Roseateles amylovorans: one gene and its partner. The protein of the gene in region 2 binds, or shares a complex with, the protein of the main gene of each other region. Links are inferred from orthologs where the notes say so. Each region holds a gene or a part of one and is shown on either strand. Other genes may lie near its edges.

What was found.
Region 1: the proteins of N4261_RS22715 (region 2) and dapF are in contact, whole or in part, in a solved structure (PDB 5YGU), measured with the Escherichia coli proteins. The link is inferred for Roseateles amylovorans from one-to-one orthologs.

The regions. Positions count from the first base shown.
Region 1 is NZ_CP104562.2:819,316-833,795, forward strand. The notes cover bases 6,495-9,429. They hold dapF (diaminopimelate epimerase), read left to right. Parts: upstream 6,495-7,496; coding sequence 7,497-8,363; downstream 8,364-9,429. Other genes in these bases: N4261_RS03615 (LpxL/LpxP family acyltransferase), read left to right, coding at 6,495-7,283; N4261_RS03625 (DUF484 family protein), read left to right, coding at 8,360-9,058; N4261_RS03630 (tyrosine recombinase XerC), read left to right, coding at 9,036-9,429. Also shown: N4261_RS03585 (AraC family transcriptional regulator), read right to left, coding at 1-269; N4261_RS03590 (AraC family transcriptional regulator), read right to left, coding at 293-1,222; N4261_RS03595 (aldo/keto reductase), read left to right, coding at 1,396-2,448; N4261_RS03600 (DNA glycosylase AlkZ-like family protein), read right to left, coding at 2,633-3,730; N4261_RS03605 (GGDEF domain-containing response regulator), read right to left, coding at 3,934-4,944; metK (methionine adenosyltransferase), read right to left, coding at 5,058-6,236; more of N4261_RS03615, read left to right, coding at 6,393-6,494; more of N4261_RS03630, read left to right, coding at 9,430-9,965; N4261_RS03635 (hypothetical protein), read left to right, coding at 10,000-11,715; N4261_RS03640 (ATP-binding protein), read left to right, coding at 11,790-12,974; N4261_RS03645 (class I SAM-dependent rRNA methyltransferase), read left to right, coding at 13,004-14,185; N4261_RS03650 (Lrp/AsnC family transcriptional regulator), read right to left, coding at 14,472-14,480. UniProt on the Escherichia coli protein: Involved in the succinylase branch of the L-lysine biosynthesis and in the biosynthesis of the pentapeptide incorporated in the peptidoglycan moiety. Catalyzes the stereoinversion of LL-2,6-diaminopimelate (L,L-DAP) to meso-diaminopimelate (meso-DAP).
Region 2 is NZ_CP104562.2:5,471,596-5,486,039, forward strand. What follows is about bases 4,231-7,129. They hold N4261_RS22715 (RNA pyrophosphohydrolase), read left to right. Parts: upstream 4,231-5,263; coding sequence 5,264-5,995; downstream 5,996-7,129. Other genes in these bases: N4261_RS22710 (proline--tRNA ligase), read right to left, coding at 4,231-5,041; proB (glutamate 5-kinase), read right to left, coding at 6,133-7,129. Outside these bases: N4261_RS22685 (hypothetical protein), read left to right, coding at 1-169; grxD (Grx4 family monothiol glutaredoxin), read left to right, coding at 526-840; N4261_RS22695 (UbiX family flavin prenyltransferase), read left to right, coding at 840-1,433; N4261_RS22700 (lytic transglycosylase domain-containing protein), read right to left, coding at 1,490-2,119; N4261_RS22705 (DUF418 domain-containing protein), read right to left, coding at 2,196-3,302; more of N4261_RS22710, read right to left, coding at 3,299-4,230; more of proB, read right to left, coding at 7,130-7,266; rpmA (50S ribosomal protein L27), read right to left, coding at 8,873-9,130; rplU (50S ribosomal protein L21), read right to left, coding at 9,167-9,478; N4261_RS22740 (polyprenyl synthetase family protein), read left to right, coding at 10,053-10,982; type IV-A pilus assembly ATPase PilB, read left to right, coding at 11,640-13,415; N4261_RS22755 (type II secretion system F family protein), read left to right, coding at 13,567-14,444. UniProt on the Escherichia coli protein: Master regulator of 5'-end-dependent mRNA decay.

The DNA of each region.
Region 1 (14,480 bases), 4.7 Mb from region 2 along the record:
GCCTGGAACACGCGTCCGGCCACCGGCAGATCGGTGGTGAACACCATGAACTGCGACGCGTCGTAGCTCAGGCGCTCGTCGCCCAGCTGGATCTCTTTCGCACCCTGGACGACCAGGCACAGCGCGGCCGGCTGCATTGCATGGATCAGCTCGACACCCGGCGACCCCATGCGGATGGTCCACAGCCGAGGGAAGGCGGTGGACCAGACGCCGTCGCGCGGCGCGTGTCGATCCAGGCTCAGGATCAGGCGATCCAGCACGTCGGACATCGGATGCTCCTGACCTGCCATGCTCAGCTGACGCGCAGCAGTTGCTCGATGTCCGCCCGCGGCGGCGTGCCGAACAGCCGCCGGTATTCGCGGCTGAACTGCGAGGCGCTTTCATAGCCGACCTGATGCGCCGCGCTGGCCGCATCCAGTCCTTCGGCCAGCATCAGCCGCCGCGCATGCTGCAGCCGCAACTGCTTCTGATATTGCATCGGCGACATGCTGGTCAACTGCTTGAAGCGCTGGTGCAAGGTGGACGGGCTCATGTGCGCCACCGCCGCCAGTTCGTCGATGCTGACGGCTTCGTTGAAGCGGCGGTTCAGTTCGTCGATGGCGCGGGACAGGCGGCGGGTGGCGCCGTCCTGCTGCGCCAGGGTGCGCAGCCGCGGTCCCAGCGGACCGGTCAGCACCCGGTAGAAGATCTCACGCTGCAGCAGCGGGCCCATCACCCGCTGGTCCTGCGGCGCATCCAGCAGCTGCATCAACCGCAGCGTGGCGCTGAGCAGCGATTCCGACACCGGCGCCACATTCAGCCCGGACTGCGCCTGCGGCGTGGCGTCCGTCGACGAGGGGCCGACCTCCAGCATCAGGTCGGCCAGCGTCTGGGTGTCGCAGCTCACCCGCACGCACAGGTAGGGGCGGTCCGGCGTCGCGTCGATCACCTGACCGCGCGGCAGCACCGTCATCGACACCAGCAGGAAATGCAGCGGGTCGTAATAGAGCGTCTCGGTGCCCAACGCCACCATCTTGCGGCCTTGCAGCACGATGACCAGACCGGGCTCGTAGAGCGCCGGGCCCGGTTTGGGCGAGGTGCAGCCGGCGCGGATCAGATGCAGGCAGGACACGGCGGTGGCGTGAGACCCGTCGCCGGGCACGTGCCGCATCGTCAGATCCACCATCTGGGCACGGAGCGCCTGCAGCTCATCGGCGATGGGGAGCGGGGTGGGAGCAACCATGCAGCGAATTGTGCAAGTGGATCGCGCGCGTGCCCAGACCGTCGGTCCGGGGTCCGGAGAATTGGGCAAGGATGGGCGAGATTTGCGCTGGTCGCGCAGGGGGGCGAATTCCTAAGCTGACGACATCGCGACGGCCGTGGGGCGTTGCGCGAACGAATCGCAAGGAGTGCGTCATGACCGTCTGGACCCGAGAACCGAAAAATCAGCTGCCGCAACTGCCGCGCCGCCGCCTCGGCGCCCACGGGCCGGAGGTCTCCGCGCTCGGCCTGGGCTGCATGGGCATGTCCGACTTCTACGGACCGACCGATGACGGCCATTCCCTGGCCGTGCTGCACCGGGCGCTGGACCTGGGCATGAACTTCCTGGACACCGCCGACATCTACGGCATGGGTGCGAACGAGCGGCTGATCTCCGGGCTGCTGGCCAACCGTCGCCGCGAGGTGGTGCTGGCGACCAAGTTCGGCATCGTCCGCAATGCCGAAGGCTTCTCCGCCGGCGTGGACGGCCGCCCGGCCAATGTGCACCGCGCCTGCGACGCCAGCCTGCGGCGGCTGGGGGTCAACCACATCGATCTGTACTACCTGCACCGGGTCGACACCACGGTGCCGATCGAGGACACCGTCGGCGCCATGGCCGAGCTGGTGCGGTCCGGCAAGGTGCGGCACATCGGCCTGTCGGAGGCGTCGGCCGAGACGATCCGGCGCGCCCATCGGGTGCATCCGCTGGCGGCGGTGCAGAGCGAGTATTCGCTCTGGACCCGCGATGTGGAAGCGGACATCCTGCCGACCTGTCGTGAACTCGGCATTGCGCTGGTGCCCTACAGCCCGCTGGGCCGAGGCTTCTTGACCGGCGCGATCCGTGACGCCGACCAGCTCGCGGCCGACGACTGGCGCCGTCACAACCCGCGCTTCCAGCCGGCGCATCTGCGGGCCAACCTGTCCCTGGCCGATGCGTTGACCGCGCTGGCCGCCGACCACGGCATGACCGCGGCGCAACTGGCGCTGGCCTGGCTGCTGGACCGGGGCCCGGATGTGGTGCCGATTCCCGGCACCCGCAGCCTGGCGCGCCTGGAGGAGAACGCCCGCGCCGCCCGGCTGCTGCTCACCGATGTCCTGCGGGAGGACCTGCGTGATCTGCTGGCGGCGCATCCGGTCTCGGGGCTTCGCTATCCGGAGGTGTCGATGGCGTTGGTCAACGGCGCGTCGCCGCAGCGCCAGGCGGCCTGAGCGAGGTCAGGCCCGGACCCAGGGCCGGCGCCGAATGCCGGGCCGCTCGTCCAACCTGGTTGATGAGGGCAGTCGACCGGTGGTGTCGATCAGGCCGATCAGGCCGATCAGGCTGATCAGACGAGCCGATCACTTGGGCTGATCGCACCGCGATGCGGCAGCTCTGTGCCGCGTCGCTCCGTCTTCAGCCAGCGATTCCCAGAAAGACCGAGGTGCTGTACAGCGCCTCATCCAGCGACTGACGGAAGGCCGCATCGCGCGGTCGACGTTCGATGAAGCCGAGCTCGTGCACCAGCCGGCCGTGGCTGACTTTCAGGTTGGCCCAGCCGATCATCCGGTCGCCCCACAGCATGGGCAGCGCATAGTGGCCCATGGTGCGCTGAGCGGGCGGGGTGTAGGCCTCGAAGCGATAGGCCCATCCCCACAGGTGTTCGAAGCGTCGCCGGTCCCAGACCAAGGGATCGAACGGCGCGAGAAACCGCAACCGCAGGGGATCCACCTTGTGGCTGCGCGAGGCGGGGTTTTCATCGACCGGCCAGAACCAGGTCACGCCGTCGAGCTTGGTGTGGGCATAGCGCTCGCGGGCTTGCTTGACGACGGACCGCGCCTCGGCATTGAGATGCGGTGCGCCGTAGTTCAGCAGCGTGGTGAGGTAGCCCAGGCTGGCCGCCGGCAGCGGGGCATACAGCCGCACGATGAGGTCGAGCAAGGCGGCGGCACGCGCATGCCGGGCCTCGGGACTGTCGTCCACCGGCCGGTGGTCGATGGCTTCATACACCCGGGTGCCGGTCTCTCGTCGCACCACCCGCAACTGGCCGCGGTAGTGCATGCCGTCCAGCAACTGGGTGCTGGCGTTCAACTCGCCGCCCCAATAGCCCGCCACGCGACCGTGGGAGAACGCCTTCTGCACATCCTGCGGATGGACCCGACCCCGTTCGCGGATGAAGGACAGCACCTCGGCCGCCCGGGCGTTCATCTCCGCGTCCCAGGCGCGGCGGGCGGTGCGGGGATGCATCAGCGCGAGATGTTCCCGAGGCAGGAAACCGTAGTTGACCAGGCAGTCTTCCTCGACGGCCAGCCGTGCATAGCGGCTCTCCAGCTGGCCGGCGCGATAGTCCTTCACCCGATGCATCAGGATCAGATCCTGCGCCCGAGCCGGCGCGCGGATCGGATCCGCCTGGACGAAGCCCAGCCGCTGAATCGCGCGCAGCAGCGTCGTCGGCTTGAAGAAGGTGCGGGCGATGGCGTGGCGCCGCAGCGCGTCGTGGTCGATCACGGGCATGGCGGAGGGGCGGGGCGAGGGCGCGGTCGATGAGGGTGTCGACACGCTATCTCAATCGTCACCCGGATGTGGCAGCAGGCCAGCGGCCGCGGCGAGCGCAGAGGCGATGTGGCCGGCGCTTGAGCTGGAACTTGGGCTTGGCCTTGGGCTGCGACTGCGACCGCGACTGCGGCTGGAGCCGAGGGCTCGCCGGTGGAGGCTCGTCAGCTCGCCGAGGTCCGACGGCGCTGTTCCTCGGTGTCCATCTGCATCTCGTAGCTGAAGAAGCGGTTCCGGCCGGTGGACTTGGCGTTGTAGAGCGCGTCATCCGCCCGCAGGATCAGGCCTTCGGCGCTGGTGCTTTCATCCGGCAGGCAGGTGGTGATGCCGCCGCTGAGGGTGATGCTGGCGCCGGTCGGGGAATCCGGATGCGGAATCGCCGCCAGCTCGATGGTGCGGATCAGCGCCCGGGCATAAGTCATCGCACCGGAGCGTGGCGTGTTGGGCAGCACCAGCGCGAATTCCTCGCCGCCGTAGCGGCCGGCGCAGTCGCTCGGGCGGCGGCAGGTTTCCTTCAGCAACTGCGCCACGCGGCGCAGGCAGGCATCACCGGCCACATGGCCGGCGGTGTCGTTGTAGCGTTTGAAGTGGTCCACATCGCACAGCACCAGGGTCAGCGGCTTGGCCTCGCGGCGGGCGAGTTCCAGCTCCTGCTGCAGCCGGGCATCGAGCGCGCGGCGGTTCATCAGCCCGGTGAGGGCGTCGACGGTGGAGAGCTTCTCCAGCTGCGCATTGGCGGTGCGCAGCTCTTCGGACATCTTCACCAGCCGCTGCCGCATCTGGGCCAGACGCTGCATGGCCCGCAGCTTGGCATGCAGGATCATCGGCGAGACCGGCTTGACGAGGTAGTCGTCCCCGCCGGATTCGATGCCCTTCCAGACATCCGCCGCCTGGTTGAACTGGGACAGGAAGATGATCGGCGTCCAGCCGCCGGGCTCGGCCGCGCGCATTTCGCGGGCGGTCCAGTAGCCGTCCTGGCCCGGCATTTCCACATCCATCAGCACGATGTCGGGCCGATAGCGGCGGAACAGCTCCAGCGCCCAGGAAGCGCTGTCGGCTTCCAGCACCCGATGGCCGACCCGGTCCAGTTCGGCGGTCAAGGCCACGCGGGTGGCGCTCTGGTCGTCGACGATCAGGATGGTCAGCGGCGCGGGTGTGGAGGGCGTCGGGCTCATCCCGCGATTGTGCCGGGGCCACAATGAAACGGGCCGCCAGAGGCGGCCCGGAGTGGGGGGGAAGTCGCGGTGCTTCGTGGCAAAACACCGGGCCTGCGCAGCAGGCGACGAACTTACAGCCCGGCGGCGGCGCGCAGCGCCTTCGCCTTGTCGGTGCGCTCCCACGAAAACTCGGGCTCTTCACGACCGAAGTGACCGTAGGCCGCCGTCTTCGTGTAGATCGGACGCAGCAGATCCAGCATCTGGATGATGCCCTTCGGACGCAGGTCGAAGTGCTCGTTGACCAGCGCGGCGATCTGCTCGTCGGGGATGACACCGGTGCCTTCCGTGTAGACCGTCACATTCATCGGACGGGCCACGCCGATCGCATAGGCGACCTGGATCTGGCACTGGCGCGCCAAGCCGGCGGCCACGATGTTCTTGGCCACATAGCGGGCGGCGTAGGCGGCAGAGCGGTCCACCTTCGTCGGATCCTTGCCCGAGAACGCGCCACCGCCGTGCGGGCAGGCGCCGCCGTAGGTGTCGACGATGATCTTGCGACCGGTCAGGCCGCAATCGCCCTGCGGGCCGCCGATGACGAAACGACCGGTCGGGTTGACCAGGTATTTCGTGTCCTGCAGCCATTCCTTGGGCAGCACCGGCTTGATGATTTCCTCGATGACCGCCTCGTAGAACTCCGGCTTCATCTTGTCGCCCAACGACATCTCGGGCGCATGCTGGGTGGACAGCACCACGGTGTCCACGCTGTGCGGCTTGCCGTTGACGTAGCGCATCGTCACCTGGCTCTTGGCGTCCGGCCGGAGGAACGGCAGGCGGCCGTCCTTGCGCAACTGGGCCTGGCGCTCCACCAGCCGGTGGGCGTAATAGATGGGCGCCGGCATCAGTTCCGGCGTCTCGTCGCAGGCGTAGCCGAACATCAGGCCCTGGTCGCCGGCGCCGGTGTTGAGGTGGTCGTCGGACGCCTGGTCCACGCCCTGGGCGATGTCGTTGCTCTGCTTGTCGTAGGCCACCAGGACGGCGCAGCCCTTGTAGTCGATGCCGTACTCGGTGTTGTCGTAGCCGATGCGCTTGATGGTGTCCCGTGCGACCTGGATGTAATCCACATGCGCGTTGGTCGTGATCTCGCCGGCGAGGACGACCAGGCCGGTGTTGCACAGGGTCTCGGCGGCCACGCGGGAGCGGGGGTCCTGCGCGAGGATGGCATCAAGGATGGCGTCGGAGATCTGGTCGGCCACTTTATCGGGGTGGCCCTCAGAGACGGATTCCGAGGTGAAGAGGAAATCGCTTGCCAATTTAAACTCCTGTGTTCAGTCGTCGGCGTTGCCGTGCTGAGGAGTCAGGCGGCGAACGCTTTAGCGGGATTTATGAGTCGCCCCGCAAGTTGTCCAAATTAACTCGGCGACGAATTCATTATAGAAAAGAAGAAGGCGAAAGGCTGGGCAAGGTAGATGGGAAAACTAGCGACGCATGCAGCGATCGGACTCTTGTGGCTTTTGCACTGGTTGCCGCTGCGCTGGCTGGCCGCATTGGGCTGGGGATTGGGTGGGCTGCTCCACCGCGTGGCGGGCTCGCGGCGCCGGGTGGCGCTGCGCAACGTCGAGCTGTGCTTTCCGGACATGGCCGCGCCCGCCCGCGAGGCGCTGGTTCGGGAGCACTTCGGCTGGCTGGGCCGCAGCCTGCTGGAGCGCGGCCTGTTGTGGTTCGCCTCCGCCGAGCGGCTGCAGCGGCTCATGCGCATCGAGGGCAACATCAAGCTGTCCGAACAGGTGGACCGCCCGGTGATGTGGCTGATGCCGCACTTCGTGGGCCTGGACTGGATCGGCCCGGCGCTGATGCTCAACCAGTCGCGTCCCGGCGCCAGCATCTACCAGCGCCAGAGCAACCCGGTGGTGGACGACCGCCTGCGGCATGCGCGCTCGCGCTTCGGCGTGACCAAGCTGGTGGACCGGCATGAAGGCGTGCGCAGCGTGCTGCGCCACATCCGGGACGGCTACAGCTTCCTGAATCTGCCGGACATGGACTTCGGTCCCAAGGATTCCGCCTTCATCCCGTTCTTCGGCGTGCCGGCCAACACCCTGCTGGCACCGGCCAAGATCGCGCAGACGATGAAGATGGTGGTCCAGCCGGTGGTGGTGACCATGCTGCCCAAGGGCGAGGGCATTCTTGTGCGCGCCCATGACCCGCTGCCAGGCTACCCCAGCGGCGACCTGGAAGCGGACGCGCGCCATTTCCATCAGTGGCTGGAAGCCCGGATCCTGGAGAACCCCGCGCAGTACTTCTGGGTTCACAAGCGCTTCAAGACCCGACCGCCGGGCGAGCCTTCGCTGTACGCGCGCTGAGCGTTGCTGGTCGGGGGCGTTGTCGCCGTCGGGAATGCGGTCGGTCAAGACTGAGCAGGGCGGCGCAAGGCAGGGCAGGGGCGGGTCGGTCCTTGGTGGTCGGCTTGACCGGATCCCTTTCGATGCCCCGGGCGGTCTTGCCGATGCGCGCCGCCGACGGGTCCTGCTGATTTAGCGGCGCCGTGTCGCAGGCCCGCGGAGATAATCCCCGCCATGAAACTGCGCTTCACCAAGATGCAGGGCGCCGGCAACGATTTCGTTGTGCTGGATGCCACGCAACAACCGATGCCGTTGTCGGCCGACCAGCTTCGGCGGGTGGCCGACCGTCGCTTTGGCGTGGGCTGCGACCAGATCCTGGTGATCGAGGCCTCGACCACCGCCGGCGTGGACTTCGGTTACCGCATCTTCAATGCGGACGGTTCCGAGGTGGAGCATTGCGGCAACGGCGCGCGCTGCTTCGTGCGGTATGTGGTCGACAAGGGCCTGACCGACAAGCACACGGTGCGGGTGCAGACCGTCAATAAATTGCTGGAGCTGCGCCTGCGTGAGGACGGTCGGGTGACCGTCGACATGGGCGCCCCCGTCTTCGACCTGACGCAGGTCCCCTTCGATCCGACCGGTTTGGCGCCGCGCCTGGACCACGGCTTCGAGCGCTGGTCGCTCGCGCTGGGCGACGGGCTGACCGCCGAGGTCGCGGTGCTGTCGATGGGCAACCCGCATGCGGTGCAGCGGGTGGACGACGTCGACCATGCGCCTGTGGCCCTGGTCGGACCGCTGGTGGAAGGCCATGAGCGCTTTGCGCGGCGGGTCAATGCCGGCTTCCTGCAGATCGTCAGCCGTTCGGAGGTCCGCCTGCGGGTCTATGAACGCGGCAGCGGCGAAACCCTGGCCTGCGGCACCGGTGCGTGCGCGGCCGTGGTGGCCGGCATCCGGCTGGGCTGGCTGGACGAGGCCGTGGAAGTGCACACCCACGGCGGCGACCTGCGCATCGAATGGGCGGGCCTGTCTCAGGGCCTCAACGCGTCGGTCTACATGACCGGTCCGGCGCAGACCGTCTTTGAAGGAGAAATCGAACTGTGAGCGGCATCGAAGGCATCACCGAACAGGACATCGCCGACTATCTGGCGAAGGATTCCGGCTTTTTCGAGCGTCACGCCGAATTGCTTGCGAATGTGCGCATCTCCCATCCGCATGGCCAGCGCGCGGTGTCGCTGCAGGAGCGTCAGGCGGAACTGCTGCGCGACAAGATCAAGGGCCTGGAGCAGAAAATCGTCGAGATGATCCGCAACGGCCAGGAGAACGTCGCCATCGCCGACCGCCTGCACCGCTGGACGCTCGCGCTGATGCTCACCCGCGACGACCGGCAGTTGCCCGAGGTGCTGCTGCGCGAGCTGCGCCATCAGTTCCTGATCCCGCAGGCCAACCTGCGGCTGTGGAATGTGAACGCCGGCCAGACGCTGGCCCAGTTCTCGGCCGAGGTCAGCACCGATGTGAAGACCTTTGTCGGCAGCTTGCATCAGCCCTATTGCGGCATCAATTCCGGATTCGAGGCCGCCCGCTGGCTGGAAGAGGATGTGGCGTCGCTGGCGCTGGTGCCGCTGACGGCGGGTTCGCCCTCGCAAGCCTTCGGCCTGCTGGTGCTGGGCTCGCCGGACCCGACCCGCTACACCGCCGAGATGGGCACCGAGTTCCTCTCGCGCGTCGGTGAGATCGCCAGCGCCGCGCTGTCGCGCCTGCTGAACGCGGATCCGCATGCTGTCGCCCAGCCTGACTGACGAGCAGCGGCGCTATCTGGATTACCTGCGTGTGCAGCGCCGCCTGGCGGAGCGCACGCTGACCCTCTATCAGGATGCGCTGCTGCGTCTGGTCCACATGGCCGAGGCCGACGGGTTGGCGCTGCTCACCCTCTCCAGCCTGCAGGCCCGTCGCTTCCTGGCCCGGCTGAATGAACAGAAGCTGGCGCCGCGAACGCTGTCGTTGATCCTCTCCGCCTGGCGCGGCTGGTACCGCTGGCTGGGGCAGCAGGGGCTGGTGGCCTCCAATCCGATCGTGGACGTGCGGGCGCCCAAGCAGGGCAAGCCGCTGCCCAAGGCGCTGGGCGTCGACGACGCGGTGCGGCTGGCCGACCATCAGCAGGACAATGCCGATCCGGTGGCCGAGGCCCTGGATCGCTGCCTGGTCGAGCTGCTCTACGGGGGCGGCCTGCGGGTGTCCGAACTGACCGGCCTGGATGTGCGCCATCACCCGCAATCGGCGGGCTGGGTGGAGCTGGATGCGGCGGAAACCCAGGTGCTGGGCAAAGGCGCCAAGCGCCGCGCCGTGCCTCTGGGCAGCCATGCGCTGGCGGCGCTCCAGCAGTGGCTGGTGCTGCGCCCGCAATGGGCGGCGGCGGATGAGCCGGCGCTGCTGGTCGGTCCGCGCGGCGCCCGGCTGAGTCCCGACATGATCCGCAAGCGCCTGAAGCAGCGGGCGCTGACGGCGGGCATGCCCACCCATGTGCATCCGCACATGCTGCGCCACTCATTCGCATCGCATCTGCTGCAAAGCAGCGGCGACCTGCGCGGCGTCCAGGAACTGCTGGGCCACGCCAACATCACCACGACGCAGATCTACACCCGGCTGGACTTCCAGCATCTGGCCAAGGTCTACGACGCCGCGCATCCCCGCGCGAAAAAGAAATAACGTTCACCCGCGAATCCCACCGATGCTTCGTCCGATGTCACGCCCGCTCGCGCCCCAACGATTTCCCTCCCGGCCGCTGTTGCTGTGCTCCGCCCTGATGGCCGCCGGCGCCCAGGCGCAGGTGCAGGCACCGTCGCCGGCTTCGGCCGCACCGGCCGCCGCCAGTGCGCCGGCATCAACGTCATCGTCGACATCGACATCGACATCGACATCGACATCGACATCAGCCACGTCGATGTCCGCCTCACTGCCGCGCACCGGTCTGTCCGGCGACGACAAGCCTCGGCTGGTCACCGCCACCGACAGCCGCCCCGCTGCGTTCGAGATGAACTGGACGCCGCTGAAGATGCCCACCGGCGAAACCACCGCCCTCCTGGGCCTGAACTACATGGTGGCGGTCAATGAAGACTGGGGCCTGGGCCCCGCCTTCTATGGCGCCGCGAAGGGCAATTACGGCGGTCTGTTCACGGCGGGCTTCACCGCCCAGCGCCGCTGGCGCCTGGGCGGCGACTGGCACGCCGCAGCCGGCCTGTATGCCGGTGCGGGCGGCGGCGTGAGCTCGGACAGGGTGCGTGCGGGTGGGGGCCTGATGCTGCGCCCCGAGGTGTCGCTGCGCGGCGAGTTCGGCAACTGGTATGCGGGCGTGGGGGTGGCCCAGGTGCGCTTCCCCAGCGGCAACATCAAGGACACCGGCTGGACGGTGATGGTGGGCCGCATGGACCGTTTCCTGAGTTTCTCCCCCGCCGATGCGGGCCTGGACGGACGCGCGGGCGACCGCACCGGCATGGGTTTTGATGAGATCGCGCTGAGCGCGGGCGTCGAGAAACCGCGTAGCGGCAGCCGCACCCGGGATGGGCGTGAGCTCACCGGCCGCAAGGGCAAGGCGGGCGCCGATCTGCGCCAGTACTTCGGCAACGGTGCCTCCTGGTGGGGGCTGGAAGCCTCGGGGGCGGCCTCGGGCGGCGCCGACGGCTACATGGAGATCCTGGCCAATGCCGGTCAGGACTGGGGTGTCTTCAGCGAGCGCTTGCGCGTGGGCGGGCAGTTGTCCGTCGGCCTGGGCGGCGGCGGAAACCTGGACACCGGCGGCGGCTGGTTGGTGCGCGCCGGTCCGACGCTGCGCTGGATCACGCCCTGGGGCCCGACGCTGCGTCTGGATGCCGGCTACATGCGCGCGCCCTGGGGGCATTACGACGCGCTGCAGGTCCGCGCCTCGCTGGCGCTGCCGCTGGAGAAGACCTCCCGGGTGCTCAACAGCCCGCCGCTGGAATCCGGCACGGTGCGCAATCAGTCCTGGTATCTCAGCATGCCGCGCTTCAAGGAATTCAAGTTCAAGGACGGCAGCCGCGACGCGGTCACCGGCCTGGGCATCGGCATGACGCGTGACTTCGGCGGTCCCTGGTACGGCGCGGCGCAGGCCGGCAGCGCGGCCTTCGGCAAGGCGGGCGCGTTCTCCTACGGCATGTTCGGTCTTGGCGCGCAGACGCCGCGCCTGGCCGGCGGCTTCCGCTTCGGTGCCGAGGGCATGGTCGGTGCGGCGGGCGGCGGCGGCGTGTCGGTGGGCGGCGGCGCGGTCACCCAAGGCGAGGTCTGGGGCCAGTGGGAAGGCCGCTCGGCGCGTGATCGGCTGCGGGTGAAGGTCGGCATCGGCCAGTGGAAGGCGCTGGGCGGGGACAAGCACAGCACGCCGATGGTCAGCCTCAACATCGGTTGGGCGTTCGGCACCTTGGGACCGGCTGCCAAGCGCTGAGTTTCCGCGAGCGGATTGCCTTTTATCGGTCGGACCGATAAATTATCGGAAAGCCGATAATTGACCGATAAAAGATGATTGCCTTCCCGAGAACCGAACTGGCGCAACAGGTGGCGGCAGCGCTGCAAGGCCAGGCGCTGCTCGGTGATGCCCACAACGGCCTGTTCCTGGCCGCACCGCGTCGCACCGGCAAATCCACCTTCCTGCAAAGCGACCTGAAGCCGCTGCTGGAAGTCTGCGGCGTGGCCGTGGTCTATGTGGACCTGTGGGCGGACCCGCACCGCGACCCCGGCGCCCTGATCGCCGACGCCATCGGCCGCGCACTGGAGCCTCAACTGGGCCTGGTGGCGCGCGCGGCGAAGAAAGCGGGTGTGGACAAGGTCAGCCTGGCCGGCTGGCTGCAGGTGGACACCACCCGCATCGGCAAACTGGACGGGCTCACGCTGGTGGACGCCCTGCGCGCCCTGCATGAGACCTCCGGCAAGCCGATCGCGCTCATCATCGACGAAGCCCAGCATGCCTTGACCAGCGAAGACGGCGAGGCCGCCATGACCTCGCTGAAGTCGGCCCGCGACCAACTGAACCGCCCGGGCGAGGTGCGGCTGATGCTGGTGATGTCCGGGTCGGACCGGGACAAGCTGATCCGGCTGGTCAACTCCAATGCCGCGCCGTTCTTCGGCTCCCAGGTGCAGCGCATGCCGCCGCTGGGGCCGGATTTCATTGCGCATGTGGCGTCGCTGATCGAATCGCAGCGGCCGTCGCTCATTCCGGTGGACCAGGCCGCGCTGCATCAGGCGTTTGAGGCCTTCGGGCACCGGCCGCAGTTCTTCATGGCCGCGTTGGGGCAGGTCTTGAGCCCGCTGGCGAATCTCTCCGGTCGTTTCGAGCCGGCCCTGCTGCAGGCCGCATCCGATCGGCAGCGTGATGACGAGGCCCAGATGGAGGCCGACTTCCTCGGCCTCAAGCCGGTGGAGCAGGTCGTGCTGTGGCGCATGCTGGACCAGGGCCCGCGCTTCCGTCCCTACGACGCGGAGGCGCTGCGCTTCTACGGCGACCTGCTGGCGCAGCCGATGACGGTGCCCACGGTGCAGCGCGCGCTCGAATCCCTGCGGCAGCGCATGCCGGCGTTGGTGTGGAAATCGGCCCGCGGCGAGTATGCGGTGGAGGATGCGTCGATGCACCGCTGGTTCCAGGCCCGACGCGCAGCGGGCACTTGGCCGCCGGTGCCGCAAGAGGTGCTGGCGATGCAGACCGCCTGAGTGCGGCGGCATCGGGGAGAATCGCCCCCATGAAAGTGATTCGAATCCGCGCGGGCAAGGACCGCTCGCTGCTGCGCCGCCACCCCTGGGTGTTCCAAGGCTCGATCGAGAAGGGCAAGGCCGACCCGGGCGAGACCGTGCGGGTCGAGTCCGCCGAGGGCCAGTTCCTCTGCTGGGCCTCGTTCAGCCCCAGCTCGCTGATCCGGGTGCGTGCCTGGAGCTTCGATGAGCATGAGCGCATCGACGCCGCCTTCTTCCAACGCAAGATCGAAGCCGCGGTGGCGCTGCGCGCCCGCATGCCCATCGCCTCCGACGCGATGCGGCTGATCCACGGCGAAGCCGACGGCCTGCCCGGCCTGATCGTCGACCGCTACGGCGACACCCTGTGCGCCCAGTTCCTGGCTTCCGGCGTCGAGCGCTGGAAGCAGGAGATTGCTGACCTGCTGCTCGCCACCACCGGCCTGAGCCGGCTGTATGAGCGCTCCGATGCCAGCGTGCGCACGCTCGAAGGCATGGAGCCCGCCACCGGCTGGCTGCGCGGCGAGGGCGACACCGCCATCGTCATCAGCGAACACGAATGGAAGCTCAGCCTGGATGTGGCTGAGGGCCACAAGACCGGCTACTACCTGGACCAACGCGACAACCGCAAGAAGTTCGCTGACCTGGTCCGCCACTACGGCTGCCAATCGGTCCTGAACTGCTACAGCTACACCGGCGGCTTCTCGGTCGCGGCACTGGCGGGCGGTGCCACCGAGGTCATCAGCGTGGACTCGTCCGCCCCTGCGCTGGCACGGGCCACGGCGCACGTCGAGCTCAACGGCTTCGAGCCGAGCCGCCACACCGCGCTGGACGCTGACGTCAACCACACCCTGCGGGAGATGATCAAGCAAGGCCGGCGCTTTGACGCCATCGTGCTGGACCCGCCCAAGTTCGCGCCCACCGCCTCGCATGCGGAGCGCGCGGCCCGTGCGTACAAGGACATCAATCGCCTGGGCCTGAAGCTGCTCAATCCGGGCGGCCTGCTGTTCACCTTCTCCTGCTCGGGCGGCATTGGCCCGGAGCTGTTCCACAAGATCGTGGCGGGCGCCGGCATGGACGCGGCGGTGGATGGCTTCATCATGGACCGTGTGGGCGCCGCGCCGGACCATCCGCAGACCATCTACTTCCCCGAGGGTGAATACCTCAAGGGCTTGCTGATCCTGACGCGTTGATCGGACGACGCCATCGAGCGACCGCGTGACTGCGCCATCGCTGGGCCGCTCGATGACTCGATGGCTCATAACTCGACGGCGCAGCTAGTCCCTATCGCATGGGTCGCCGCATAACGCGAGTCCCTACGTCGTCGGTACCCCGAGCACGCGCGGCTCGTGTGAGGACGATAGCCCGATGACCTCGGTGATTCGGGACCGAAGGAGCCGGCGGCCTGCGGAGCGAATGCGGAGCGCCTGAGCGGAGCGGGCCGCCGGCTTCTTCGGTCCACGCGCCGTTTCCAACAAGTTAGCGCAA
Region 2 (14,444 bases):
CTACACCAGCTATTCGCTGCGGGGCGGCTGGGGTTTCAGCGCCGACCTGGGCGTGCTGGCCAACAACACCCCCGCCCTGCGCCTGGGCAACAGCCTGCCGCAGGACGACACCAGCCGCGACATGCGCTTCAAGCCGGTGCTGCAATTCGGCGTCAGCTACAGCTTCTGAACGGCGTCCTGCCTGCCTGCTCGGCGTCGGCCTGCCGGCTGAGCTGGGCTGGGCTGGGCTGGCCTGGACTGGGCTTGGATGGCATCGCATCCATGCGGCTGACCGCCAACGTGAGCGCCTACGCACACGCGTGAGAGACGCCATCGGCCACGCACGCGAATCTTTCGGGCCGCACCCACCACTGACCTCGCGCCCCAGCGAGTGACTTCATCCGGTGGGCCGGTTTTCTGAGGGAATCTGCCTGCCTGCGCACGGCCTTGGCGACTGTCTGATAATCGCGGCATGTCCGGCGCACCGCGGCAGTCGCCTGCCGTTCGCGCCCCTGACGCATTCAACACAAGACAAGGATCACCGCCATGAGCGACGTTCAGCAACGCATCGACGACCTGGTCAAGAACAACCGCGTGATGCTCTTCATGAAGGGCACCGCCCAGTTTCCGATGTGCGGCTTTTCCGGCCGCGCCATCCAGATCCTGAAGGCCAGCGGCGCGTCCGATGTGAAAACCTTCAATGTGCTGGAAGACGAAGGCGTGCGCCAGGGCATCAAGGATTACGCCAACTGGCCCACCATCCCGCAGCTTTATGTCGACGGCGAATTCGTCGGCGGCTCCGACATCATGATGGAGATGTATGAGAGCGGCGAGCTGCAACAGCTGCTGACCAAGTCCTGATGACCAGCGGGGCGCGTCCTCGCCTGGTGGTCGGCATCACCGGCGCAACCGGTGCGGCCTACGGCGTGCAGTTGATTCGGCGCGCCCGCATGCTCGGCGCCGAGACCCACCTGATCCTCAGCCCGGCCGGCGTGCTCAATGCCCACCATGAGCTAGGCATGGGGCGCGACGCGCTGGAGCGGGAGGCGGATCGCTCCTACGCTCCCGGCGATGTCGGTGCCTGCGTGGCCAGCGGCAGTTTCCGCACCGCCGCCATGGTGGTCGCCCCCTGCTCCATGCGCACCCTGGCCGCGATCGCGAACGGACTGTCGGACAACTTGATGACCCGGGCCGCCGATGTGACGCTCAAGGAGCGTCGGCGCTTGATCCTGATGGTGCGCGAGACGCCGTTCAACCTGGCCCACCTGCGCAACATGACGTCGGTGACCGAGATGGGCGGCATCATCTTCCCGCCGCTGCCGGCGCTCTATCTGAAGCCGCAATCGATCGATGAGATGGTCGCGGAGACCGTCGAGCGGGTGCTGGAGATGGCGCAGTTGCCGGGCGCGGAGCCCCAGTCCTGGCAAGGCTTGCGGCCCTCGTCCACGTCCTGAACGCGGGAGCGCCGGCGTGACAGCGGGCGGCCGTTGAGCGGTCGCCCCTCCATCGTTCAGGTCTCGCCGGGCATCAACCAGCGTTTGCGTGCCCCCATGACCGCATTGGGATACTCCGGTCGACCCCGGCTGCCGTTGTAGCGACCGAGGGCGAGGTAGAGGTTGCCCTTCTCGATGTCCAGGTAGTGCCGCATGATCACGCAGCCGAAGCGCAGATTGGTCTGCATGTGGAACAGCCGTGAGGCTTGTCCGTCCCCAATCAGCCGCGCCCAGAACGGCATCACCTGCATGTAGCCACGCGCGCCCGCGCTGCTGATCACGTATTTGCGGAAGCCGCTTTCCACCTGGATCAGGCCCATCACCAAGGCAGGCTCCAGACCGGATCGCGCGCTTTCATACCAAACGGCTTCCAGGAACTCGATGCGGGTCTGGGTTTCGCTCTTCTGGCGCTTCAGCCGCTCGCTCATTTCGCCCAGCCAGCGCAGATAGGCCAGCCGCGCTTCAATGCCACTGAACGTCGGCTTGGGCGGAGCGCCGTAGGCAATCGCGGCGGAGAGCGCGGACCGCACCGAATCTGCCAGCGGCTCTTCCACCTGCGCACCGGCCCAGGCGCGGCGAGGCGCCAGGCCACAGCCGGCCGCCAGGCCCGCCAGCATCAGCCTGCGACGACCAAGGCCGGTGGGCATCGCCGCCGCAGGGGCGTTCTCAGATGAAGAAGGGACCACATCAGCGGCCCAGGTGCGAAACAGGCGATTCATCGGCTCAACGAGACAGCCAGGTTTCCAGCGGCAGACGCCGCGATCCCAGCGAAGGCGCCAGTATCAGGCCGCCGCCCCAATAGGCGAGGGCCAGCACAAAGGTCAGCACGGTGCCGGCTGGCCAGGCCAGCCCGGCGCCGCTGAAGAGCAGCAAGCTCAGCACAGAGCTGGTCAGATAAAGCGTCAGGGTGTGTCGGCCCAACGGCGCCAGGACGCGCAGCCACTGGGGATGCCGTGCCATCGCCAAGACCACGGCGGGCACCGCGGCGCTCAGCAGCAGCATCGTCGGATACAGGTAGTAGATGGCGAACCGGCTGGTGGTGAAGACATCGCCGTCACGAAGGCCCGGCCAGAGCAGACTGGCCCACACGATGTTCAAGGCCACGGCCGGCCACAGCCAGCGGCGGGACCACCGCTGCAACCGCGGGCGCCAGCGCGGATGCGAAAACAGCCGCAGCCGCCCCGCCATCAGTCCGAGCGTCATCAACAGCATCGGCAGGGGCAGGCCCAGCAGCAGGAAGAAGAGCGTCGCGACCAGGTAGTGCGAGGCGTTGTGCGCGGTCCACTCGAGCCAGGACACCGGCTGGGTCATCGGCACCGAAGGTTCCCCGGGCGCCATCGACATCTGCGACAGGACCACGGTGATGCCGATGATCACCATGTTCAGCGCGACCAGCACCCAGGCGCGACGCCGCAACTGGGCCATCGAGCGTCCCGCCCAGTTCAGCATCAGCAAGCCGCACACCGCATAAGTCGTGAGGATGTCGCCCATGTAGATCAGGCAACCGTGCAGCAGACCCAGCGCCAGCATCTTCTTCATCCGGTGCCGCCGACGATCCTGCGAGGCCTCGGTGCGCGAGGACTGCGACAGCGCCTGGCTGTAGCCGAACAGAAACGCCAGCAGGCTGATGCCCTTGCCGGCCACCAATGCATACAACAGCCAGGACACGGCCTGCGCCGATGCCGAGCCGGTGGGTGTGGGCGGGGCCAGCGGCCCCATGTCGGGCAGCGCCGGGTAGCCCACCCAGTTCACCGCGATCACCGGCAGCAGGGCCAGCGCGCGCAGCGCGTCCACCACCGCGACGCGATGCGGTGGACGATGGTCGGTCACTTCAGGCGTTGCTTCAGGTGTGCCACCACGTCGGCCAAGGCCAGCTTGGTTGCTTCGGTGTCGCGACGACCCTGGTATTCGACCTGGCCTTCCTTGAGGCCACGGTCGGAGATCACCACGCGATGCGGCACGCCGACCAGCTCCCAGTCGGCGAACATCGCGCCCGGCCGCTCGCCGCGGTCATCCAGCAGGACGTCGATGCCCAGGGCCTGCAGGTCCTGATGCAGTTGGGTGGCGGCATCTTTCACCGCCTCGCTGCGGTCCATGCCGATCGGGCAGACCACCACGGTGAACGGCGCAATCGAATCGGGCCAGATGATGCCGCGCTCATCATGGTTCTGCTCGATCGCCGCGCCCAGGATGCGGGTCACGCCGATGCCGTAGCAACCCATCTCCATGAGTTGCGGCTTGCCGGTTTCGTCCAGGTAGGTGGCGTTCATCGCGGCGGAATACTTGGTGCCCAGATAGAACACATGGCCCACCTCGATGCCGCGCTGGATCGCCAGCACGCCCTTGCCGTCCGGCGAGGGATCGCCGGCGACCACATTGCGGATGTCGGCCACCAGGTCGGGCTCGGGCAGATCGCGGCCCCAGTTCACGCCGGTGAAATGGAAGTCCGGCTCGTTGGCGCCGCAGACGAAGTCGGCCATGTTCGCCACCGTGCGATCGGCCACGATCTTCAGCGGGGCCTTCAGTCCGATGGGGCCCAGGTAGCCAGGCTTGCAGCCGAAGTGGGCCTCGATCTCGCCGACGGTGGCGAAGCGGAAGCCGCCCTTCAATCCGTCGAGCTTGCCGGCCTTCACTTCATTGAGGTCATGGTCGCCCCGCACCAGCAGCAGCCAGACCTGGCTCTTCACCACCTCGCCTTGCTCGTTCAGTTCGTCGGTGGCCAGCACCAGCGACTTGACGGTCTGGGTCAGGTCCAGCTTGAGCAGCTCGGCCACGTCGGCGCAGGTCGACTTGCCGGGCGTCGGGGTCTTGGTCAGCGGCTGGGTCGCAGCGCCGCGCGACGGCAGCAGCGCCAGCGCTTCCGCCAGTTCGATGTTGGCGGCGTAGTCGCTGGTGGGGCAGTAGATGATCGCGTCTTCACCGGTGTCGGCGATGACCTGGAACTCATGCGAGCGGTCGCCGCCGATGGCGCCGGTGTCGGCCGCCACCGCGCGGTACTGCAGACCGAGCCGGTCGAAGATCTTGCAGTAGGCGCCGTACATGTTCTCGTAGCTGCGGCCGGCGCTGGCGACATCGCGATCGAAGGAATAGGCATCCTTCATCGTGAACTCGCGGCCGCGCATCACGCCGAAGCGCGGACGGCGCTCATCCCGGAACTTCGTCTGGATGTGATAGAAATTCTTGGGCAGCTGCTTATAGCTGCGCAGTTCCTGGCGAGCGATGTCGGTGACGACTTCCTCGGAAGTGGGCTGGATGATGAAGTCGCGACCGTGGCGATCCTTCACCCGCAGCAGCTCCGGCCCCATCTTCTCGAAGCGACCGGTCTCCTGCCAAAGCTCGGCGGGCTGCACCACGGGCATGAGCAGTTCCACCGCACCGGCGCGGTCCATCTCGCTGCGAATGATGTGCTCGACCTTTCGGATCACCCGCAGGCCCATCGGCATGTAGTTGTAGAGACCGGCGCCCAGGCGCTTGATCATGCCGGCCCGCATCATCAGCTTGTGGCTGACGATTTCCGCATCGGCGGGCGCTTCCTTGAGCGTGGAGATGAAGAACTGGGAGGCTTTCATGGGCGCAAAAATAAGAGTGCGCAGCCAGCGAGGCGGCCACGGCACGAGCAGGGAATCGGGCAGGCCATGCGTTGGATGACGGGATCGGGCCCCGCCCGCCGCACGTGGCGGCACCCTGGCGCACGGGGCGGCGACACCGATGGCGACCGAGGGTTAGCGATGATCGCGCCGGCTTGCAAGCCCGGTGCAATAATCAATCCAACGAATGATTTGAGGTTGATTATGCTCGACCGTGAAGGCTTCCGGCCCAACGTCGGCATCATCCTGCTCAACCACAAGAACGAGGTGTTCTGGGGCAAGCGCATACGCACCCATTCTTGGCAGTTCCCCCAAGGGGGCATCAAGCATGGCGAAACGCCCGAGCAGGCGATGTTCAGAGAGCTGCATGAGGAGGTGGGCCTCGTTGCAGACCATGTGCGCATCATTGCGCGCACGCGAGACTGGCTGCGCTACGAGGTGCCTGATCACTTCATCCGGCGCGACGCCCGTGGCCATTACCGCGGCCAAAAGCAGATCTGGTTCCTGCTGCAACTGACCGGTCGCGACAGCGACATGAACCTGCGCGCCACCGATCACCCCGAGTTCGACGCCTGGCGCTGGAATGAATACTGGGTGCCGCTGGAAGCCGTGATCGAGTTCAAGCGCGGCGTCTATCAGATGGCGCTGACGGAACTCGCGCGATTCCTGCCTCGGCTCAACCATCACAACCGCTACCTGCGTGCCGGCATGCGACCGCCGCCACGAGGCGATCGACAGGATCGCCACGACCACGACCATCGCAGCGACCACCGTCATGACCTGCGGCAGGAGACTCGCCAAGGCGACCCGCATGAGCATCCGCCGGCCGCGCTCCCCGAACCGGTGACGGCGACCGGTGCCGTCGGCGGTTCTCCAGCGGGTCCTGAGGTGACGGCCGACCCGGATTTGAGCCTGGGACTTGGCAAGGCGGTGTGAGCGACCTGGGAGCAGCTATCCAGGGATCAGGAATCAGAGGTCAGACGTCAGAGGTCAGAAATCAGAAGCGACGCAGTCGCTGCCTGGTGCTTGGTGCCGCATGCCTGATGCGTGGTGCCCGATCTTCAGCCTGACGCTCAGCGCAGCACCAGGTTGTCGCGGTGAATCAGTTCCGGCTCGGCGGCGTAGCCGATCATCCGTTCGATGTCGAACGACGGTTTGCGAGCGATGAGCCGCGCCTCGGCGCTGGAGTAGTTGGTCAGGCCGCGCGCCAGCTCCTGGCCGGCGGCGTCCAGCACCGCGATGACGTCGCCGCGGTGGAACTCTCCGGCGACGTCCTGCACGCCGATCGGCAACAGGCTCTTGCCTTCCTCGCGCAGCTTGATGGCCGCGCCGGCATCCACACGCACCGAGCCGCGCAGTTGCAGATGGTCGACCATCCATTGCTTGCGCGCCGCCAACTTGGCGGTCGACGCCAGCAGCGCGGTGCCGATGGCCTCGCCGTGAGCCAATCGCAGCAGCACGTCCGGCTCGCGACCCCAGGCGATCACGGTGGAGGCCCCGCTGCTGGCGGCCCGCTTGGCGGCCAGGATCTTGGTGATCATCCCTCCGCGCCCCAGGCTGGAACCGGCACCGCCGGCCATCTCTTCCAGCTCGGGCTTGCCGGCGATCGCCTGATCGATGAAGCGCGCTTGCGGATCCTTGCGCGGGTCGGCGGAATACAGACCCTTCTGATCGGTGAGGATCACCAGCGCGTCGGCCTCCACCAGGTTGGCGACCAGAGCCCCCAGGGTGTCGTTGTCGCCGAACTTGATCTCGTCGTTGACGACGGTGTCGTTTTCGTTGATCACGGGCACAACCCGGTGCTGCAGCAGCGCCAGCAGCGTGGAACGCGCATTCAGGTAGCGCTCGCGGTCGGCCAGGTCGGCATGGGTGAGCAATACCTGCGCACTGGTCAGGCCTTGCTCGCGCAGCTTGGTCTCGTACATCTGGGCCAATCCCATCTGTCCGACGGCGGCTGCGGCTTGCAGCTCATGCAGCTCCTTCGGGCGTGAGACCCAGCCCAGCCGCTTCATGCCCTCGGCGATGGCCCCGCTGGAGACCATCACCACTTCGCGCCCCTCGCGGGCCAGTTCGGCCAACTGGCGACACCAGTTGCCGATGGCTTGGGCGTCCACCCCGCGTCCCTCGTCGGTCACCAGACTGGAGCCGACCTTGACGACGATGCGCCGCGCGTCTTTCAAGACACCTTTCAGTTCGCCGATGCTCATAGGGTCAGTGGACTCTGTTTAAGGCGGAAGGTCAGAAGTCAGGGCGCAACGCGATGTCGTCGCAAGGCTCGGGCGCAGCGGCCGCTCAGGGCAGCGGATCGAAGCGCGGGTCGCGCTCGGGCGGCTTCTCGGCCTTGTCGGCCTTGCCTGCCTTCTTGGCCGCCGGTTTTTTCGCGGCCGGCTTCTTCGCGACCGCCGCCGGGCGGACCTCGTCCGCCTCCGCTGGCGGCTCGGCCGATGCCACAGCCGCCTCTTCCTTGGCGGCCTTGATCAGCTTGGCCTTGGCGGCCCGGGTGGCACGGGTTTCCTGGAAGGCCTTCGGCGGCTCGATGACCGGCTCGTCGAAGCGCACATCCGGATCTTCGACCGGCGGGGCCTGAATCGCGGCCACATGCTCATAGATGGCGCGAATCAGCGGCTCGCACCCCTCGCGAGTCAGGGCCGAGATCTCAAAGACCGGACCCTTCCACTTGTAGCGCTTGACGAAGTCCTTGACGCGGGCTTCGCGCTCTTCTGCCGGCACCATGTCGAGCTTGTTCAGCACCAGCCAGCGGGGCTTGGCATGCAGGGCCTCGTCGTACTTCTTGAGTTCCTTGACGATCGCCTTGGCTTCCGCGACCGGATCGACCTCCGGATTGAACGGGGCCAGGTCCACCACATGCAGCAGCACCCGGGTGCGCTGCAGATGGCGGAGGAATTGGTGGCCCAGGCCGGCGCCTTCGGCAGCGCCTTCAATCAGACCGGGGATGTCGGCGATCACGAAGCTCTTTTCCGGCGCGACGCGCACGACGCCCAGATTCGGATACAGCGTGGTGAAGGGATAGTCGGCGATCTTGGGACGCGCATTCGACACTGCGGCGATCAGCGTGGACTTGCCGGCATTGGGCTGGCCCAGCAGGCCGACATCGGCCAGCACGCGCAGCTCCAGCTTCACCTTCTTGACCTCGCCGGGCCAGCCGGGCGTCTTCTGACGCGGGGCGCGGTTGGTGCTGGTCTTGAAATGGAGGTTGCCGAAGCCGCCGTCGCCGCCTTTGGCGAGCATCACCGGCACGTCCGGCTCGAGCAGCTCGGCGATGACCTCGTCCGTCTCCAGGTCGCGGACGATGGTGCCCACCGGCACCCGCAGGGTGATGTCCTCTGCCGCGGCGCCGAACTGGTCGGAGCCCCGACCCGCTTCGCCGTTGCGCGCTTCGTGGCGACGGGCATAGCGGTAATCGATCAGGGTATTCAGGTTGCGGTCCGCGACCGCAAACACGCTGCCGCCACGGCCGCCGTCACCGCCGTCCGGCCCGCCGAACGGGATGAACTTTTCCCGCCGGAAACTGGCACAGCCCGCACCGCCGTTGCCGGCGGCGATATCGATGGTGGCTTCGTCAACGAACTTCATGGATGGCCTTCAGTCCCGGAGCGGGGCAATCGTAATTCATGCCCCGGCGCTCCCGCGCAGATGCATGCTTTGAATCGGTGCGAGCCAGGGCTCGCGAAACACGGAGGCCCATGGACTTCAGGCCCCGAAAAAACAAAGCCCCGGACAAAGCCGGGGCTATGGTGCCGCGCAAACGGCCAGCCAGAGGCCGGCGGTTTGCGCGTCAGAACGTCAACAGACTCAGACCGGCGTGATGACGACGGTCGAGCGGCTGTTTTCGCCCTTGATGGTGAAGGACACCTGGCCGTCGATCAGCGCGAACAGCGTGTGGTCCTTGCCCATGCCCACGTTGGTACCGGCGTGGAACTTCGTGCCACGCTGACGAACGATGATCGAGCCTGCCGACACGGTCTGGCCACCGAAGGCCTTCACGCCCAGCATCTTGGGCTTCGAGTCGCGGCCGTTGCGGGTTGAGCCGCCGCCTTTTTTCTGTGCCATGGATTACTCCTGAATGGTTGCTGGAGAGAGAGCCGCTCAGCCGTTGACCGCGCTGATTTCCAGCTCGGTGTAGGTCTGGCGATGGCCCTGGCTCTTCTTGTAATGCTTGCGACGACGCAGCTTGAAGATGCGCACCTTGTCGTGCTTGCCCTGTGCCACCACAGTGGCCTTGACGCTAGCGCCCGCAACCAAGGGAGTGCCAACCTTCAGTTCAGCGCCGTTTCCGACTGCCAGAACCTGGTCGATCACGATCTCTTGGCCAACTTCCGCAGCAATCTGTTCTACCTTGATCTTTTCGCCAGCAGCAACTTTGTATTGCTTGCCACCGGTTTTTATGACCGCGTACATATCAGCCCTTTCAATAACACCCGGGTGATCCCGTCCACCTCGTCCGCACGGCCTTCCTGGCATCGACGTTCAGAACGCGAGCCGGACGCCTTCATCCCTGAAGCCGTCATTGAAGACACCCTGGAACCTTGAGAACCTCCAGCGTTCTGAACCTCCAGAAAGCGCCGTTCCGTCTCTCGGACTCCGGTCGGACCAGGCAAAAACTGTCACCCAAGTCAGTACACCGCAAAAGATGCGGAGCCCGCGATACTAGCACAGGGCTTTGCCCGCAAGCAAGGCAAGCCCGTATCCATCGGCATCTCAGGCGGTTGAGACCGGCCGCAGGCCGCCAGATCCCGTGAACTCCGCACGGCGCAAGTCGCACCATGCGACGACATTCACCCGCCTCGCCGCCCGACCCATCGATCCCAGGCAAGGGAGGCGTGCGGACAACGCATTGTGCGAGGGAAGCGAAGCCTGCAGCGGCACCGCGGTTGCCCTTCCTATAATCCGCGCTTCCCCTCATAGAGAGCCAAGAGTGCAGCCTATTGCCTCTACCCCTGTTGCCGAGGTCCTGGCGGCGTTGAATGCGCAGATGGAAGAAGTCGATGCCGTCATTGCGCGCCGCCTCTCGTCCGATGTTGCATTGATCAACCAGATCTCCGCCTACATCATTCATGCGGGCGGCAAGCGCATGCGGCCCAAGCTGGTGCTGATGTTTGCCAATGCGTTGGGTGCAGACAGCCCGGCCAGCCGCGAGCTGGCGGCGGTGGTCGAATTCATCCACACCGCCACCCTGCTCCATGACGACGTGGTGGACGAGTCCGCGCTGCGCCGCGGCAAGCAGACGGCCAATGCCTTGTTTGGCAATGCCGCCAGCGTGCTGGTTGGCGACTTCCTCTATTCCCGCGCCTTCCAGATGATGGTGTCGGTGAACCGGATGCGGGTGCTGGAAGTCCTGGCGGACGCCACCAACGTCATCGCCGAGGGCGAGGTTCTGCAGTTGATGAACATGCATGACCCCGACATCGCCGTCGACAACTACCTGCGCGTCATCCGCTACAAGACGGCCAAGCTCTTTGAAGCCAGCGCACGCCTCGGCGCGGTGCTGGCCGATGCGCCGGCCGCCCTGGAAGACGCCTGCGCCGGCTATGGCCGCGCACTGGGCACGGCATTCCAACTGATCGATGACGCGCTCGATTACGAAGGCACCAGTGAATCGCTCGGCAAAAACGTGGGTGATGACCTGCGCGAAGGCAAGCCCACGCTGCCACTGCTGATCGCGATGGAGCGCGGCACGTCGGAAGAGCGGGCGCTGATCCGTCACGCCATCGAGCACGGCGAGGTGGAGCGTCTCAAGGATATCGTCCAGATCGTGCAACGCACCGGCGCGTTGGAAGCCACTCGGGAGGCAGCTCGCGCCGAGGTCGAACAGGCAAAGTTGTGCCTGAACCAACTGCCTCTTTCCAAGTGGCGAGAAAGCCTGCTAGAATTTGCGGCTCAGTCGGTTGAGAGACATTCCTGAACAGGAGCTCTCAAGCGGTTGGCAAAAAAATCGGGGTGTAGCTTAGCCTGGTAGAGCGCTACGTTCGGGACGTAGAGGCCGGAGGTTCGAATCCTCTCACCCCGACCAGACAAATTAAAAAGCCCAAGTGCACTCAGCACTTGGGCTTTTTTTCGTCTGATCGCGTCTCACACAATCCCCCCATCGCTTACCCGCACTCCACTCGCCCGCACTCCACTCGCCCGCACTCCACTCGCCCGCACAACACTCGGCGCAGGACACACAGCACACGGCCTTGCGATCGATGCGTTGATCGCACCGCACACAGGCCCGACATTTTTGTGTCGGCATGTGTCAGGGATTACGCGAGCAGAGCGACCATTTCCTTCGCGCGACACTGGCTGCACTGCGGACTCGATCGCCTCGGGGATGACTGCGAAAACGGGACCGAAGGTCCGCCAGGCGTGATCTGGCCGGCATTCCCGGGCACTTCATCACCTTCCGCCCCTGATTGAAACGCCATTTCCAATGACAAAGGACGACACTGTTCGAAGCGTCTGACTTCGGTGAAACACCGGGGCAACGGTCACGTTCGGCCAGAGTGGCCGGGGGTACAGTGCGAGTCGATTCCGTCGGCTGCACCCGCCTTCGGCTTGCGTTGGCCGCATCCGGCAACGGATGTGCCGCCCGGCAGCGCGCCGCCGCCACGTACTAACAAAGCACTCCTCATCCGTGGACACCACACTGGCCGAACCACCTCAGTCCGCCCTTTCGGGCGTCGCCCGCGTGCTCGTGCACGCCGGCAAGCTTCAGCCCAAGGCGGCCGAGGACCTGGTCCGTCAGGCGCGGGAGAAAAAGACCAGCTTCGTCAATGCGCTGATCGCCGCCGGCACCGTGTCCTCCGCCGATCTGGCGCACACGCTGTCCAAGGCACTGGCCATGCCGCTGCTCGACCTGAATGCGGTCGACGCGCACAAGCTGCCCCAGAACATCATCGACAACAAGCTGGCCGCCCAGTACCACGTGGTGGTGCTGGCGCGTCGCGGCAACCGGTTGTTCGTCGGCGGCGCCGATCCGACCGAGCAGGAAGTCGTCGAGCGCATCAAGTTCGCCACCCAGCTCACGCCGGAATGGGTGATCGTCGAGCATGACAAGCTCGGCAAGCTGCTCAGCGCCACCGGCGCTTCGGCGGCTGAAGCGCTGGAAGCGATCGCCGGCGAGGACTTCGACTTCGACATCGCCGAGGAAGAATCGGCCCCCCAGGAAGAATCGCAGGAAATCGGCGACGTCGAAGACGCCCCGGTGGTGCGCTTCCTGCAGAAGATGCTGGTGGACGCCATCAACATGCGGGCGTCCGACCTCCACTTCGAGCCCTACGAATACCACTACCGCGTCCGCTTCCGGGTGGACGGCGAACTGCGGGAAATCACCCAGCCGCCGATCGCGATCAAGGACAAGCTGTCCTCGCGGATCAAGGTCATCTCCCGGATGGACATCGCCGAGCGCCGCGTCCCGCAAGACGGCCGGATGAAGCTCAAGTTCGGCAGCAAGGCGATCGACTTCCGGGTCTCGACCCTGCCGACCCTGTTCGGCGAGAAGATCGTGATCCGGATTCTCGACCCGTCCTCCGCCAAGCTCGGCATCGAGGCGCTGGGCTACGAGAAGATGGAAAAGGAACGCCTGCTGGCCTGCATCGTGCGGCCGTACGGCATGGTGCTGGTCACCGGCCCGACCGGTTCCGGCAAGACGGTGTCGCTCTACACCTGCCTGAACATCCTGAACCAGCCCGGCACCAACATCTCGACGGTGGAAGACCCGGCGGAAATCAACCTGCCCGGCATCAACCAGGTCAACGTCAACGACAAGGCCGGCCTGACCTTCTCGGCCGCGCTCAAGGCCTTCCTGCGTCAGGATCCCGACATCATCATGGTCGGTGAGATCCGGGACCTGGAAACCGCCGACATCGCCATCAAGGCCGCGCAGACCGGCCACATGGTGATGTCCACGCTGCACACCAATGACGCGCCAACCACCCTGACCCGTCTGCTCAACATGGGCGTGGCGCCGTTCAACATCGCTTCCAGCGTGCTGCTGATCACCGCTCAGCGGCTGGCGCGACGCCTGTGTGAGAACTGCAAGGCCCCCGCGGAGTACCCACGCGAGGCCCTGCTGCGCGCCGGCTATCTCGAAACCGACCTCGACGGTTCGTGGAAGCCCTACCGCGCCGTGGGTTGCGCGAATTGCAACAATGGTTATCGGGGCCGGGTCGGCCTTTACCAAGTGATGCCGATTAGTGAAGCAATTCAGCGCATCATCCTGTCCGAGGGAACCGCCCTGGACATCGCCGACCAGGCACGCAAAGACGGCGTGCGGGATCTGCGACAGTCCGGACTGGTCAAGGTTCGAGCAGGTGTGACCACCCTGGAAGAAGTGCTGGCAGCGACCAATGAGTAAGCTGGCAGTGTTGCTCCGGAACGAATAAGTCGTCCGGCGTACTGCCTTCGGGCGGGCGCGGGACGACAATCCACGCCAATCCGGGCTGGCTGCCCGGCGGCGAACGAACAATTGGGAGCGCCAATCGCCTGGCGCGATGGCTGGAGGTGATATGGCGACGACCACCGCAGGTGCCCGCAACAGCAAGCAGGGCATCAAGGAATTCATCTACGAGTGGGAAGGCAAGGACCGCAACGGCAAGATGGTCCGGGGCGAGATGCGCGCCGGAGGTGAAGCCGTGGTCAGCGCCTCGCTGCGTCGCCAGGGCATCCTGGTCAGCAAGGTCAAGAAGCGCCGCACCGGCGGCGGGAAGTCCATCAAGCAGAAGGACATCTCCGTCTTCACCCGCCAGCTCGCCACCATGATGCGCGCCGGCGTGCCGCTGCTGCAGGCGTTCGACATCGTCGCCCGCGGCAGCACCAACCCGCGCATGACCAAGCTGCTCAACGACATCCGTCAGGATGTCGAGACCGGTACCAGCCTGTCGGTGGCCTTCCGCAAGCATCCGATGCACTTCGATGCGCTGTACTGCAACCTCGTCGAAGCCGGCGAGTCGGGCGGTATCCTGGAAGCCTTGCTGGATCGTCTGGCGATCTACCAGGAAAAGACAGTCGCCCTGAAGGGCAAGATCAAGAGCGCGCTGACCTACCCGATCGCGGTGATGGTGGCCGCCTTCGTCGTGACCGCGATCATCATGATCTTCGTGGTCCCGACCTTCCGCGACGTGTTCAAGTCGTTCGGCGCCGACCTGCCGGCACCAACGCTGTTCGTGATCTGGCTGTCGGAAATCTTCGTCAACTACTGGTACATCATCTTCGCGGCCGTGGGTGGCGGGGTGTACTTCTTCTTCGAGAGCTGGAAGCGCTCGGAGCGGATGCAGAAGTTCATGGACCGGCTGCTGCTGAAAGTGCCGATCTTCGGCCCGCTGATCTACAAGTCCGCGGTCGCCCGCTGGACCCGCACCTTGTCGACGATGTTCGCCGCCGGTGT